One region of the Novosphingobium sp. BL-S-20 genome, then DNA from elsewhere that is predicted to be linked to it. Evidence: riboswitches for the same ligand, from Rfam matches in the RefSeq annotation. Region 1 holds a riboswitch; each other region holds the start of a gene.
The links. A riboswitch is a leader RNA that binds a small molecule or an ion and turns the genes downstream of it on or off. The one in region 1 is predicted to bind cobalamin.

Region 1 (5,059 bases):
CCAACCAGGCCTGGGGCGTCATGGACGTGCTCGCCTATAGCGACTTCCCTGATATCCGCCTCAAGACCGCCATCCACTCGGCGAACGAGGGCAATATCCTCATCATCCCGCGCGAGGGCGGCTATCTGGTCCGGCTCTACATCGAACTCGACAAGCTCGGGCAGGACGAGCGCGTCGCCGCGAAGAACATCACCCAGGACCAGCTGATCGCCGCTGCCCAGCGCATCCTTCATCCTTACGTGCTCGACGTGAAGGAAGTGGCCTGGTGGTCGGTCTACGAGATCGGCCAGCGCCTCTGCGACAAGTTCGATGATGTGCCTGCGGGCGAGGAAACGCTTCGCGCGCCCCGCGTCTTCATCGCCGGAGACGCCTGCCACACCCACAGCCCCAAGGCGGGCCAGGGCATGAACGTGTCGATGCAGGATACCTTCAATCTCGGCTGGAAACTCGCTGCCGTGCTTCAGGGACAGGCCGCAGCCGATCTGCTGCACAGCTATTCGGCCGAGCGCCAGGCGATCGCCAAGGAACTGATCGACTTCGACCGCGAATTCGCAGCCATGTTCAGCGCCAAGCCGAAGACCGCCGAAGACGAAAACGGCGTCGATCCTGCCGAATTCCAGCGCTATTTCATCAAGCAGGGCCGCTTCACCGCCGGGACCGCCACCCGGTATCGCCCCTCGTCGCTCACCGGCGATGGCGAGCACCAGCATCTGGCAGAAGGCTTCCGGATCGGCATGCGCTTCCATTCCGCGCCCGTCGTTCGTCTCGCCGATGCCAAGCCGATGCACCTCGGGCATGTCGCCGAAGCGGACGGGCGCTGGCGGATTTACCTGTTCGCAGGCAAGGACGCCCTCGCTGCGGATGGCGCTGTCAGCTCGCTCTGCCGCTTCCTCGAAAGCGACCCCGCCTCGCCGCTGCGCCGCCATACCCCGCCCGGCGCCGACAGCGATACCGTGTTCGACCTTCGCGCGGTGTTCCAGCAGTCGCACCGCTCGCTGTCGATGGGCGCGCTTCCCGATCTGCTATGGCCGCGCAAGGGCGCGCTCGGTCTGCGCGATTACGAGAAGGCCTTCTGCGCCGATCCCTCCGCCGGAGACATCTTCGCCATGCGCGGAATCGACCGGGACCGGGGCTGCATGGTGTTCGTCCGCCCCGACCAGTATATCGCCGAGGTTCTTCCGCTCGATGGCAACGACCGTCTCTGCACCTTCTTTGCAGCAATTTTGAACGATCAGACTGTTAAAATCGTTACAAAAGAACAGCTGGAAGCCGTTCCCGCGTAACATCATCTTGAGCAGACGGCGGTTCTCACGCTAGGTGGCGCCATGAGCGACCTAGAGACCATACCCGGACACCTGATCCGCCGCCTGCAACAGATTTCCGTTGCCCGTTTCGCGGTGCGCATGGCCGAGGCGGGTCTTGACCTCACCTCGGTCCAATATGCAGCTCTCCTGACGCTCCGCGATCATCCGGGGCTGGACCAGCAAACCCTTGCCGGCCTGATCGCCTACGACCGCGTAACGATCGGCGGCGTGATCGACAGGCTGGTGCAAAAGGGGCTCGTCGACCGCGAAATCAGCCCGACTGACAGGCGTGCCCGCGTGCTCATGTTGAACGGTCAGGGGCAGGAAACGCTGGATATCGCCACGCCGTGGGTGGACAAGGTCCAGGCCGACCTCGTTTCGCATCTGACGGCAGAAGAAAGCGATATTTTCCTGAAACTCCTTCAGAAAACCACCCAGGCGGGCAATGAGATGAGCCGCGCCCCGCTCCGGCGGGCAGCGAAGGTGCAAGGCTCCTGAACATTCGGAGCTTTGCACTTCAACTTCTTGGTAATCAGGCTTTCGTGCGCTTGAGAACGCGCTCCGCCCATAGCCCGAAGGCGAGTCCGATCGTCGCCCAGAGGACCAGTTGGGTGCCGATCGAGGCCACGCGGAAATTCCACAGCAGCACCGCGGGCAAATCGCCGGGCACTTCGTCGATCGTCGGCAGCAGGAACTGGCCGAGACCCACGATTCCGAGATAGACGACGAAACCCAGCAAGGTCGCGTCGAACCCGCGCCCCGGACGCGCCAGGGTGACACGGATGCGCGCCGCGATGACCGCAGCGCCGAGCGAAAGCGCTAACATCCCGAAGTAAGCGGCGGTGCGCAGTGCCACCGTCTCATGCTTGCCTACCGCGGGTGGGGTCTGCGGATATTTGATCGCAGGCACCACCACCACGAGCACGAAAGTCAGCGCCGCCAGCAGCAGTGCGAAACTGCGCGGGCCGAGGTGCCCCATCCGTCCATAGCCGTAAGCGAAGACGAGCGAGAATATCCCGCCGACCGCCGCGCCATAGAGCGCCAGCGCCGTCACCAGTCCCGCACCTTTCTGGGTATCGCGGCTGACGAGTTCCTCTTCCTGCGGCTCGGTATGCGCCATTCTGGCGTGTTCGGGAACAGCATGTTCAGGCGCAGCATGGGCCGAGTGGCTTTCCTCGTAACCGATCGCGAGGTCGATCTGCGGTTCGGCGAAACCGCGTGCGAAAAGCGTGGCAAGCAGCGCGCCCAGGATGCCGGCAAGCATCCCGCGCCAGAGCAGGTCTCTTGTCATCGCCGGATCAGTGGCAGGGGAAGCCGAGCAGGTGGCGTCCGTCGTGCACGAATTCATGCACGTACATGCCCTGGAACAGCGAGAAGGCACCCTGTTCGGTGCTCACGAAGTAGATGAAGATCACCGCCAGCAGCGTGCCGAGCACGGCCCAGGGAGCGATATCCTCGATCGGAATGGCATTGCCGCCCTCGACCGGAATGAAGGCGTCATCGAATACTGCGGCGGAAACAGCCATTGTCATGCTCCTTGGCGGGATTGCGCGTCCCCGGAAAACCTGCTGCCGAGAAGGAAGGTCTGGCTCTCGACGGGATGGCTCCCGTGCGATTACAGTGGCGCGACCGCGCCGGATTTTCACCGGCTTCTTCGATACTCGACGCCGCTTCCTTAGGACCGCGCGGGCAGCGGCGTCAACGACTTCACGGAATTTACGCTTGGCGACCTCCCTCCTGCTGATCTGTATCACCGCTACGGCATCGAGCCGGGAGGGCCGTTTTCCCGACCCGGCTGAACCGATCGATCCCGCCGGGTCCCGCGCTGCCGCGCGCGCCGCGCTGCCGGATCGCTTCCGCGCGGCGGCCTACCGCAGCCCTTCCCGCGCCGCCGCCGAAACCGCTTCCGCAATGGCGCTGACCGCAGGAGAGGACGCCGCACTTGCCGATCTCGACCATGGGCGCTGGACCGGCCGCTCTTTCGCCGAGCTTGGAGCCAGCGAACCCGGCGCGCTCGGCTCCTGGCTCGCCGACCCGACACAGGGCGCGGCGGATGGTGAATCCATGGAGCAGGCGCGAAACCGCGTCGGCGCGTGGATGGACCGGATCGTGGCTCAGGATCGGCCGGTCTGCGCCATCACTCACCCGATGATCGTCCGCGCCGCCCTTGCCCATGCGCTGGACCTGCCGCTGCGGGCAACGCTCGCCATCGACGTGGCGCCGCTCTCGCACGCCATGCTCTCGTTCAACCGCTCGTGGCGATTGCAGTCGCTGGGGCTTGCGAGCGGGCACGCGCCCGGCTAATCGCCTCCGGGTTTGAGGGACAGGTTGTGCCTCGGCAAAGATCGCGCCGGTGCCCCGCAAGGGGCTTAATACGGGAACACGGCAAGGATGGTTCGCCATCCGGACCGGGCTGTCCCTGCAACTGTAAGCGGCGAGCGCGATGCACATTCGCGGCGGGGCAAGTGCTCCCGACGCAGCCACTGGGCCGGACGCTAAATCCTGCGAGGCCTGGGAAGGCCGTGCATCACGCCCTGACCCGCGAGCCAGGAAACCTGCCTGCGTCGATGTCGCTCTTGCCCGGGTCCAGGGGATGGCCAAGGCACGGTAACTCTTCCGTCTGAGCGACGTGATGCATGCGGCCGGGGCCGCAGCGGCATGCCGTGTCGGGCGCCCGTGCGCCGGTCCGACAAGGCGCGTCGCCATCGCCGCTTGTGCGGCGGGAAGCCCCGCCGTTTCAGGTCGCTGGCGCGCGGGAGACGACATATGAGCAAAGTTCCCACCACCGTCATCACCGGCTTCCTCGGCGCCGGCAAGACCACGCTGATCCGCCACCTGCTGCAAAACGCCAAGGGCCGCCGCCTTGCCCTCATCATCAACGAATTCGGCGATGTCGGCGTGGACGGCGAACTGGTGAAGGGCTGCAACGACGAAGCCTGCCCGGAGGACGACATCGTCGAACTGGCCAACGGCTGCATCTGCTGCACCGTCGCCGACGACTTCCTGCCAACCATGCAGAAGCTGCTCGACCGCGAGAACAAGCCCGATCACATCATCATCGAAACCAGCGGCCTTGCCCTGCCCAAGCCGCTGGTGAAGGCCTTCCAATGGCCCGACATCCGCACCCGCGCCACGGTTGACGGTGTGGTCGCGCTGATCGACGCCGATGCCGTCGCGGCGGGCCGTTTCGCCGCCGACGAGGCGGCGCTGGCCGCTGCCCGCGCGGCAGACCCGATGCTGGACCACGAAAGCCCGCTGGAAGAACTGTTCGAGGAACAACTGGGCTGCGCCGACATGGTCGTGCTCAACAAGACCGACCTCGTCGACCCGCAAGCGCTCGCCCATGTCGAGACGCTGGTGCTGGCCGAAACGCGTCCCGGCGTGAAGATCGTGCGCGCCGATCACGGCGCCGTCGATATCGCCGCGCTGCTGGGCATCACTGCCGCGGCCGAGGACGACCTCGATTCCCGCCCCTCGCACATAGACGGGCTGGACGAGGATCACGACCATGACGACTTCGACAGTTTCGTGGTCTCCGGCAGCGATGTGGCCGATCTCGACGCCCTGCTCGCTCGTTTTAAGGACCTGATCGCAGAGCACGACATTCTGCGCGTAAAGGGCATGGTTGCCGTTGGCGGCAAGCCCAGCCGCCTGGTCGTGCAGGCCGTCGGCCCGCGCATCCAGCACTTCTACGACCGCACCTGGCTGCCGCAGGAAGGCCGCCGCACCCAGCTCGTCATCATCGGCCAGAAGGG
Region 2 (5,059 bases), on a different replicon from region 1:
GGGACGGTGCAGACGTCGGGCAGCACGCCGCTGGTCGGGCAATAGGCGAAGTCGATCAGGTTGTCGGTATCGCGCTCGAACCATGTCGCGGAAAGCCGCAGCACTTCGCCGAAGCCCTGTTCCGCGCCAAGTTCCCAGCCCCTGGCCTTCTCGGGCTTGAGGTCGCTCACGCCGTAGAGGCTGAACAGCTGGTAGAGCGACGGCGCCTTGAAGCCCTCGTCATAGCTGGCGCGCAGCACGGTGGCGCCGGCATTGGGCGTATAGACCGCACCCGCGCTGAACACCGTATTGCCGCCGAAGCGCGACTGGTGATCGTAGCGCGCGCCGCCGTTCATGGTCAGGCCCGCCAGCGGCGTCAACCGGAGTTCGCCGTAGACGCTGTCGGTATCCGCCCGTTCCGGCGTCAGCAGGTAGGGCACGGTGCTGTTGGCAGGAGAGGCAGTGGTCATCCGCTGTTCCTCGCGTTCGGCACCGAATACCGCCTGCACCGCGTCCGAGACGGTGTAGGTCCCCTGATATTCGAAGCGGCGCACGCGGCCATGGGCATCGAACGTGAGCTGGCGGAGGGACCGGGCGGGGTCGTAGTTCTCGCGGTCGGTCTCGGTCTGGAGCACGGCCACGCGGTTCGCCAGCCTGCCGTCCAGCAGCGCGAAATTGAGACCGGCATAGCCCGACCATTCCCTAGTCCGGCCATAGGCAAGCGAATCCCCTGCGATGCCGTCGAATTCGTTCTTCGAATCCGACCAGTAGCCGCGCAAGTCCAGCGAGACGCCAGGCGCGACGCGCAAGGTCAGGGTGCCGCTGGCGGAACTGCGCCGGTAGCCGTCGTCCTCGCTGCCGTTGGAGCGGGCCGAGATGCCGTCCGTGGTGAAGCGCGAGGCGGCGAGGCGCCAGTCGATCGCCTCGGATGTGCCGCCCACCCCGGCGCGGGCAGAGACGGTGTCGTGGGTCCCGGCCTCTACCGCGAAGCTGCCTTCGAGCGGCTCGACCGGGCGGCGGGTGCGCACGTTGCCGACGCCGCCGATGGCATCGCTGCCCCAGAGGATCGACTGCGGCCCGCGCAGAATCTCGATCCGCTCGGCATCGTCGACGAAGAAGTTCGCAAAACCGTAGCCGCCCGCAGTGGAGGACGCATCGGACAGGCGCATGCCGTCGATCACCATGACCGTCTGCCCGGCGTCGGCACCACGAATGCGCAGCGAGGTGGTGGTGCCGTAGCCGCCGTTGCGCGACAGGCTGATGCCCGGCGTGCGCAGGAGAATGTCGGTCAGTGCGATCGGCTGGGCGGCGACGATCTGCGCGTCGTCGAGCACGGTGACGCTGTCGGCCACGCGATCGGCGGCGACCGGAGTGCGCAGCGCGCTGACGACGATGCGGTCATGTTCCTCGGAGGCATCGGCCTCCTCGGCCTGTGCGGCCATCGGGGAGAAAGCCAGCGCGAGAGCGAGAGTGCTGGCGGCGGAAATTCGGCAGTTCACGGCATGTCCTTCAGGCGAGCATCGAACCCGGCCGGACCGACGTGCAGGCAAAGGACATGTGATCGCGGCAGGCGACGACAGGCCCTTTCGCACCGCGAGACGGCACGGCAGTGGCTGTCGCTCGGCGAGGTATGGCCCCGTTCGCCCGGCTCACCCTGTCCGGTCGAAGAACGACTGCGGCAGGCAGGTCTCCTGGCTCACGGGTCAGTGCCGGTTCAGCCGCCTTCTCGGGAGCTTGCACCCCCAATGGCGAAATGGCCGAACGGCTCGCCGCTTACAGTTGCAGGGGCAGCCCGGGCCTTGAACCCGCGTTCCCTTTTGATCCCCTCGCGGGGAACCTGTCGCAGGCGTGGCCTTATCCCGCCGGGGTGGCCCGTGCAAGTAGGGGGCAGGCCCGGTGCTTGCGCAGGCCGGCGAAGTGCCATAGTCCCACCGCCGCAAAGGGTGCCCGCCAGGGCTTAATCGGGAAGTCCGGACTGCGGGGATAGCCGCGGCGACCGGCACTGCTCCCGCAACTGTCACCGGGGATGCGCCCCGCCACCATGCCATTGGAGCCGTTCGGCTTCGAGAAGGCGGCGGAAGGCGCGAAGAGCCGGCAAGTCAGGAAACCGGCCCTTCGCCGTCGATCCTTCGCGCGGGCGGGATGTACCGGGCGAACGAGGGCCGCTTCCCGTGGGGGGAAGCCCCCTTCGCGTGACGACATGCGTGCGTTTGCGCCGAAGGGGGAATGAAGATGCGCCGCTGCCTTGCCTGCCCGTCCGGGCGATATTCATGACCGGCCCGATGGCCGGCTGCCCTGCCCTGCTCGTCACCGCGCCATCGTCGGGACAGGGCAAGACCCTCGTCACCGCCGCCCTCGCCCGCCGCCATGTCCGGGAAGGACGGCGAGTGCGGATATTCAAGTGCGGGCCGGACTTCCTCGATCCGATGGTGCACGAAGTGGCCAGCGGCGCGCCGGTCCATCAACTCGACCTGTTCATGTGCGGTGAGGACCAGTGCCGCGCCCTGCTGCACGAGGCGGCGCAGGAAGCGGACCTGATCCTGATCGAGGGAGTCATGGGCCTGTTCGACGGCACTCCCTCCTCCGCCGACCTTGCCCGGCACTTCGGCCTGCCGGTCATGGCGGTGATGGACGGGTCCTCGATGGCACAGACCTTCGGCGCGCTCGTCCACGGCCTCGCCACCTACCGGGACGACGTGACCCTGGCCGCGGTGCTCGCCAACCGCGTCGGCAGCGAGCGCCATGCCGAACTGCTGGAGCGGGGCCTGACCACCGGCAAGACGGACGGCGTGCAATGGCTCGGCGCGATGCGGCGCGAAGAGGACATGGGCCTTCCCGAACGCCACCTCGGCCTCGTGCAGGCTGGCGAAGTCGCGGATATCGAAGCCCGGATCGACCGCGCCGCCGACTTGCTCCCCGAAAGCGCGCTCTGGCTGCCCGAGCCGGTGTCCTTCCCGGCGCCCCGTCCTGCCGCGCCCATGCCCGCCGCACTGGCAGGCAGGCGCATCGCCATCGCCCGCGACGAGGCTTTCGGCTTCATCTACCGGGCCAATCTCGACTTTCTCGAACAAGCCGGCGCACAGCTCTCGTTCTTCTCGCCCCTTCGCGATAGCGCCTTGCCGGACTGCGATGCGCTGTGGCTGCCGGGCGGCTATCCCGAGCTTCACCTTTGCGCACTCTCGTCAAATCGCGCGATGATCGAAGCGATCCGGGAGCACTTCCTGGCCGGGCGCCCGATTCTCGCGGAGTGCGGCGGCATGCTCTACACCTGCGAGCGACTGACGGATACGGCAGGCAGTGCCGCGCCGATGCTGGGCCTGCTCCCTGCAAGCGCGACCATGCAGAAGCGCCTGGTCGCGCTTGGCATGCAGGAAGCGGAACTGGAAGGCCATGCCGTGCGCGGCCACACCTTCCACTATTCGCGGCTGGAGACCGCCCTCGAACCCATCGCACTCGCCCGGACGCCGGACGGGCGCAGGGGCGAGCGGATCTTCCGGCAAGGCCCGCTCACGGCGAGCTACATGCACCTATACTTCCCGTCTGCGCCGGAGCTGATTGCGGACTTGCTGGGTCAGCCCGGAACGGCTGAGCAAGCCGCCCAATAACCCACTGAGCAACCCGTCGCCCCCGCGAAGGCGGGGGTCCCGCTATCTTGTCCGCGGCGCAGGAAGAAAGCAGGGTCCCCGCCTTCGCGGGGACGACGGGGAGGTTTGGTCAAGCGATCCTTTATCAGGCGATCGCTGGCAGCTTCGCCAGGTACTTGTCGAGCGTGATCGGATAGTCGCGCACGCGCACGCCGGTGGCATTGTAAACCGCATTGGCCACCGCCGCACCCACGCCGCAGAGGCCGAGTTCGCCCACGCCCTTGGCTTTCATCGGCGAGACCTTGTCGTCCGCCTCGTCGAGGAACACCACTTCCTGATGCGGAATGTCGGCATGGACCGGCACTTCATACCCGGCAAGGTCGTGGTTGACGAAGAAACCAAAGCGCTTGTCGACCGCCAGTTCCTCCATCAGCGCGCCGCCGACGCCCATCGTCATCGCCCCGATCACCTGGCTGCGCGCCGTCTTGGGGTTGAGGATACGCCCGGCGGCGCAGACCGCCAGCATGCGCCGCACCCGCGTCTCGCCGGTATAGGAATCCACCGCCGCCTCGACGAAATGCGCGCCGAACGTCGATTGCTGGAACTTCTTGCCGAGATCGCCCCATTGCATCGTCTCTTCGGCGACGAGTTCACCGGACTTCGCCGCTTCGGCCAATGCCGCCGAACGGTTGCCCGCGCGGACCTCGCCGTCGACGAACTGCACGCTCGCCGGGTCCATGCCGAGGCGCTGGGCTGCCATGTCGCGCAGCTTGGCGCAGGCTGCGTAGACGCCCGAGGTCGCGCTATTGGCACCCCATTGCCCGCCGGAGCCTGCAGAGGCCGGGAACGACGAATCGCCCAGCTTCACCCGCACTTTCTCAACCGGCAGGCCCATCATCTCCGCCGCCGTCTGGGCGATGATCGTGTAGGAGCCGGTGCCGATATCGGTCATGTCGGTCTCGACCGTGACCATGCCGTCACCCGCCAGCCGCACCCGCGCCGCCGATGTCATGTTGATATTGTTGCGGAACGCCGCCGCGACGCCCATGCCGATCAGCCAGCGCCCCTCGCGCACTTGCGCGGGCCTTGCGCTGCGCCGGTTCCAGCCGAACCGCGCGGCTCCGTCTTCCAGGCAGCGCACCAGATTGCGCTGCGAGAACGGGCGCTCCGGATGCTCGGGATCGACCTGCGTGTCGTTGAGCACGCGGAACTTCACCGGGTCCATCGCCAGCTTCTCGGCCATTTCGTCGATGGCGATCTCCAGCGCCATCAGCCCCGGCGCCTCGCCCGGTGCGCGCATGGCATTGGCTTCGGGCAGGTCGAGTTCGGCCAGCCGCAGGGCAGTCAGGCGGTTGGCACCGGCATAGAGCAGCTTGGTCTGCTGCGTCGCGCCTTCCGGGCCGCCGCCGGGCAAGTCGCCCGACCAGCTTTCATGACCGATCGCAGTGAGCCTGCCGTCCTTCGTTGCGCCGAGGCGAATGCGCTGGATCGTCGCC
Region 3 (5,059 bases), 830 kb from region 1:
GATCCCACTTTGCCGTCGCGCTTGCGGCGCAGACGGGCGAGGCCCGCCTAGATGCCGGTCGCGGTGAGGAAGCATCCGGCGAGCGAGGTCCAGACGACGACTTCGTTCCACAAGGCACCGTCCTGCCGCAGGATCGTCGGGTAGAGCCAGTGCGGCACCGCGCCCAGCCAGTTCCAGAAGCGCTGGAAGCGGATGGTCTGCTGCACGACTTCGCCGGACTTGCCCGAGATGTAGATCTCGGTTCCCGCCGCATCGTCGTAATCGACGCGGTAGAGCGGGGCATTGCGCCGGTAGGTCTGGACGGTCCACTGGTCGATGCCGGTCTCGGCGGGGACGGCGGGCGCGCCCGCGACGGCGTGGCCCTGCGCGAAGTCGGCCGCGATCCGGCGGATTTGCGCGGTTCCGGGCGGGGCGAGCGGCTGCCCGGTCGCGAGGTCGATCGCATCGGGGATCGCGCGCATCTGCGGGATCGGACGGTCGGGTGCGCTTGCGGGGACCACACGCAGGACCGGCCTGCCTGCCAGCATCTCGACGCGGGCGGAGGTGATCGGCAGGTCGGACGGCAAGGTTACCGCGCTCCAGGTCTCCACCGGCGGCAGTTGCAGGGGAGCAAGCCCCTGCAACTGCGCGGCGGGCTCCAGCCTCGGATAGTCCACGTAGATCATCACGAAGCCCGAAAGGCACCAGATCGTCATCAGCAGGCCGACGAAGACGCCGAGCCAGCGATGAAGCACGAGGACGGGGCGCGGCAAAAGGCTGCGAGAGCGCTTTGGCGGGGGCGCAGGCACCCGAGGCTGGAGCGTGGTCATGGCCTCAGAAGCTCAGCCCGTAGCTCATCCGCAGCGTGCGCGGCACGCCCCGGTTGAAGTAGAGGAACCGGCTGTTGCTGCCGTCGAGTGCGCCCTGGTCGGTCACGGCGGAAGAATAGCCGCGCGTCGCATATTCCTTGTCGAACAGGTTCTCGACATTGACGCCGAAGCGGTTCCGCCGCGCTGCGCCGTCGAGGTAGAGATAGGCTCCGAAATCGACGAGCGCGTAATTGCCGTAGTTGCGGCGGCCGAAGCCCGAAGCGGTCGACCAGACATCGCCGATCCAGTTCAGGTTGAGGCTGGCGCCGAAGGGCCTGTCCTCCGGAGCATAGGCAAGGCTAGCCTTGGCATATTGCTTCGGGTTGCGGTTGAGCTGGGTCGATGTGCCCTTCTCGCGCACGCGGGCGTAAGTATAGCTGGCCGAGAGATTCCAGCCGCCGGGCAGCTCGGCGCCCAGTTCCAGTTCCGCGCCCTGCGAGCGGACTTTGCCGTCGAGGTTCGCGTAAGTGCCGTTCGGGAAGGCCGGGTCGTCGTAAGTCGTATCGATCATGTCGCTAATGCGGCGGTTGAAGTAAGTCGTCTTCCAGCGCAGCTGCGCAGCACCCAGCGGCAGCACGCCGCCGCCCGAGAGGTTCAGGTTGAGGCTCTGCTCGGCCTTGAGGTTGGGATTGCCGGTCTCGCAGCAGGGATCGTTGCCGTAGAGCTGCGAGGCGTCGGGCAGCACGAACGACGTGCCGCCATTCGCCTCCACATAGAAGGCATCGGCGAAATCGTAGCGGCCCGAGACGTTCCAGATCGTCTTCTTCGCGCCGTCCGTGCGGTTGTAGCGCAGGCCCGCGGCGAGGCGGCCCTTCGACGAAATCTCGTCGGTAGTGCGGACCTGGAAAATCCCGGCATGGACCTGTTCGCTGGTGGGGGCGATCAGCAGCACGTCGTCTCGCCCGCTGAAGTTCTGGAAGTCGTAGCCCAGCAGGTATTCGAGGCCGGGATGCAGGTGCAGCTTCGCCACCGCGCTGCCGCCCCAGTCGCGGTAGCCCCAGAACGTGCCCGCCGGATAGATCACCTGGGGATCATGATCGGGCAGCGAGTTGCGAATCTGGACATAGGCCGTGCTCCAGTCGTGGAAATAGCCCTTGAGGAAGAACTGCACGGTGTCGCTGCCGGTATAGTCGAGCCGCAGGCTGGCGATCTCCTCGTTGCGGTCATTGCGGCTTTCGCGGATGCGGGTGGGAGAGAGGTTGTCGAGCTTCGCCTCGGTATGCTGGTACTGGGCATTGAGCGCGAGGTCGGGAGCGATCTCGTATTGGTACTTGAGACCGGCCGACCAGAGGTCGTAGCCGAGGTGCCGGTCGGTCAGGCTCGGCTGGTAGGCGCTGAAGGGCAGGTAGCCCTCGGAGCGATTGTGCGAGGCATAGGCCACGAAGCGATGGTCGCCCACGGCGCCGCGCAGATAGCCGTCCAGCGTGGTGCCGCCCCAGCTGTCCGCCGAGGCATTGACCTGGCCGTTCAGATCGTCGGTGAAGCCGCGCGTCACCACGTTGATGACCCCTGCCGAGGCCTGGGTGCCGTAGAACAGGCTTTCGCCGCCGCGCAGCACCTCGATCCGCTCGATCATGCTGGCGGGCAGGGTATCGTTGGGCGAAGTGCCGCCGTAGAGGCGGTTGTTGAGGCGGATGCCGTCCATCGTCCAGAGCACGTCCTGCGTGCGCGATCCCTGAAGCGAGACGTCGACATAGGTGAACGGCCCATTGCGGCCGCGCACGTAGAGGCCGGGCACCTGTTCCAGCGCCTTGGTCACGTCCACGGCGCCACTGTCCTTGATCTGCTTCTCGCTGACGGTGGCCACGTCGTTGCCGTAGCGGGAGAGTTCCTGCGGCAGAGTCTCCTCCAGGCTTTTCCCGGTGACGACGATCGAGGCGGCATCATCAGTCTCTTCGGCATGAGCCTGCGCAGTATGGGCCTGCACGGTGCAGGCGAGCGCCAGCGCCGCGGCAAGCGCCGCGTGTGAAACGGTTGCGATCTTCATTTCATTCCCCTGTCGGGCGCCAAGCGAGCTCTAGGCCGGGGACTGCCGTTCGCGAACGAATGACCGGCGCACCGAGCGACCGGGCGCCCGTGACTGGGACGACCGTTCGGCGCACCGTGCGGCCCCTGCCGCGGGTTCGTCGCTCAGACGGAGAAATCACCGTGCCCCGGCCATCCCCTGGACCAAAGCAAGAGCGACCGGACGCCGGCAGGTCTCCTGGCTCGCGGGTCATCGCTTGATGCACGGCCTTCCCAGGCCTCGCAGGATTTAGCGTCCGGCCCAGTGGCTGCGGCATGGGCGTCTGGCCCGCCGCGTGATGTGCATCGCGCTCACCGCTTACAGTTGCAGGGACAGCCCCGGATTCGAGGGCAAGCCCTCTCACCGCGTTCCCTTTTAAGTTCCTTTCGGAACACCGGCGCGATCATTGCCCGCTGCGCTCCTTCGAGTGCGGCGGATGCGGTTCGTTAGCGCCGGGCGGGACGCGGTGCAAGTCGGTTGAAGCGCTGCGAGGGCGATGCCTTGCGCCTGTCAGCGAACTTCGAGGCCAAGCTGGGAAAGCAGTTCGGCAGCCTGGAGGCGGGAAATCACTGCGCCGCGAAACAGGCAGGCATCGCGCAGTTCGATGCCGCCGAGGTCGGCACCGCGCAAGTCTGCCTGCTCGAAGCGGCAGCCTTCCAGCGTGGCATTGCGCAGCGAGCAATCCTCGAACAGGGCACCGCGAAAGTCGGATTTCCGGAGGTCCGCATCGGAGAAGTCGATCCGCACCAGCTTCGTCTTGCGCAGCGACAGGCCGGGCAGGCGGGCGAAAGCGAACAGGACTTCGGCGAACGAGGCGCCGAGCACTCCGGCGTCGGTCAGGTCCGCGCCGGTCAGCTTGGTGCCTTCGACGCGCGCGGAAGTCAGCCGGGCGCGGCGGAGCAGGGCGTTGCTGAAATCGCATCCCGTCAGCACCGCATCGCTGAGGTCGGTCTGGACGAAGCTCGCTTCCGGCCCACGGCAGCGGCGGAAGCGGGCGCCGGTGAGATTGGCGCCGTCGAACCGGGCGCGGCGCAGCGAACAGCGTTCGAATGTCGTGTCGCCCAGATCGAGACCGGAAAAGTCGCCTTCGTCGAGCGTGCAGTCGGTAAGCGTGCGGGGGGCGTCGGCGTCGGCTTCCAGCAGAGTTTCGCGGGTGACGGTCGCTGCGATCATGCGCGCCTTATGCCGCAGGGCGCGCAGACCGCAAGGCGAAGATCAGGGAGCCGTGGTCCGGGAGCTGTGGGTCGGATCGCGTTCGCCGTCGAGTTCCGTGGCCTCGCGCAGAACGGTCAGGCGATCGCCCTCGTCGCGCATCTCGTAGAGTTTGCCGCGCGCGTTGCGGAACGGGCGGTGGACGATCATCATCAGGCGCCCGTCGAAAGCGCGGAACAGCATGCCATGGCCGCTGTCGCGCTCGACGAGGGTGCCGAGCTGTTCCCACGGCCCTTCGACCCGGCCCGAGGTGGAGCGGGCCAGCCCTTCGACATAGCCTTTCGCATCGTAGCTGGACCAGAGCATCAGCAGCTTGCCGGTGCGGCTTCGGTAAAGCTGCGGGCCGTCGGTGACATAGGCGATCTTGCCTCCCGGCTGCTTCTGGCCCGCGGCCCAGGGAGCATCGCTGGCACGGAACAGGGTGCGCGCGGGGCCTGCGGGGGAAAGGGCCTCGGTCAGCGGCACGGCTTCCATCGTGCCGTCGGTCGTCTGCAGCCATTCGTGGGCATAGACCAGCCAGGGCTTGCCGTCCGGTTCGACATGGAGGGTGCCATCGAGCGTCATGGCGGCAGGAGGGATGATCGGCGCGCCCTCGTTCAGCAGTCGATAAGGCCCTTCCAGCCGGTCGGCCACGGCAAGCACGGTGCCGCGGCGATAGTGGGTGGAGCGACGGGCTTTCCCTGCCGTCTCTCCCGGAAGCGGCAGGGCTTCGTTGTGAAGCGTGGTGAAGAGATACCACTTGCCTTTCCAATGATGGACTTCGGGCGCCCAGGCCCCGGCATCGGCCCAGATGTCCTCGGGAATGGTGAAGACCACGCGCGGTTTCGTCCAGTGCTGCAAGTCGCGGCTGGTGTAGACCATCGTGCCCGGCCGGGCATTGCCGGTCATGGCCCTGTCATTGCCGGTGAAGAGGTAATAAGTGCGGCTTTTCCGGTCGGCGACGATCCAGGGATCGTGGAGCGGCATGGACGGCAACGCCAGAACCGCATCCTCG

Region 2: another riboswitch for cobalamin. It lies ahead of ACZ1II_RS20495 (TonB-dependent receptor plug domain-containing protein); the one in region 1 lies ahead of cobW (cobalamin biosynthesis protein CobW).
Region 3: another riboswitch for cobalamin. It lies ahead of ACZ1II_RS02250 (TonB-dependent receptor plug domain-containing protein); the one in region 1 lies ahead of cobW (cobalamin biosynthesis protein CobW).

Annotation. Positions count from the first base shown of each region.
Region 1 is NZ_CM145493.1:1,317,704-1,322,762, forward strand. Features, by position in the region: gene ACZ1II_RS05480 (FAD-binding monooxygenase) at 1-1,283, shown strand, start outside; gene ACZ1II_RS05485 (MarR family winged helix-turn-helix transcriptional regulator) at 1,326-1,802, shown strand; gene ACZ1II_RS05490 (CbtA family protein) at 1,837-2,595, opposite strand; gene ACZ1II_RS05495 (CbtB domain-containing protein) at 2,603-2,830, opposite strand; gene ACZ1II_RS05500 (histidine phosphatase family protein) at 3,027-3,608, shown strand; cobalamin riboswitch at 3,640-3,881, shown strand; gene cobW (cobalamin biosynthesis protein CobW) at 4,071-5,059, shown strand, end outside.
Region 2 is NZ_CM145494.1:2,745,328-2,750,386, forward strand. Features, by position in the region: gene ACZ1II_RS20495 (TonB-dependent receptor plug domain-containing protein) at 1-1,421, opposite strand, end outside; cobalamin riboswitch at 1,644-1,835, opposite strand; cobalamin riboswitch at 1,904-2,109, shown strand; gene ACZ1II_RS20500 (cobyrinate a,c-diamide synthase) at 2,250-3,584, shown strand; gene paoC (aldehyde oxidoreductase molybdenum-binding subunit PaoC) at 3,709-5,059, opposite strand, start outside.
Region 3 is NZ_CM145493.1:491,785-496,843, forward strand. Features, by position in the region: gene ACZ1II_RS02240 (hypothetical protein) at 1-8, opposite strand, end outside; gene ACZ1II_RS02245 (hypothetical protein) at 48-752, opposite strand; gene ACZ1II_RS02250 (TonB-dependent receptor plug domain-containing protein) at 814-2,835, opposite strand; cobalamin riboswitch at 3,025-3,265, opposite strand; gene ACZ1II_RS02255 (pentapeptide repeat-containing protein) at 3,364-4,026, opposite strand; gene ACZ1II_RS02260 (glycoside hydrolase family 43 protein) at 4,069-5,059, opposite strand, start outside.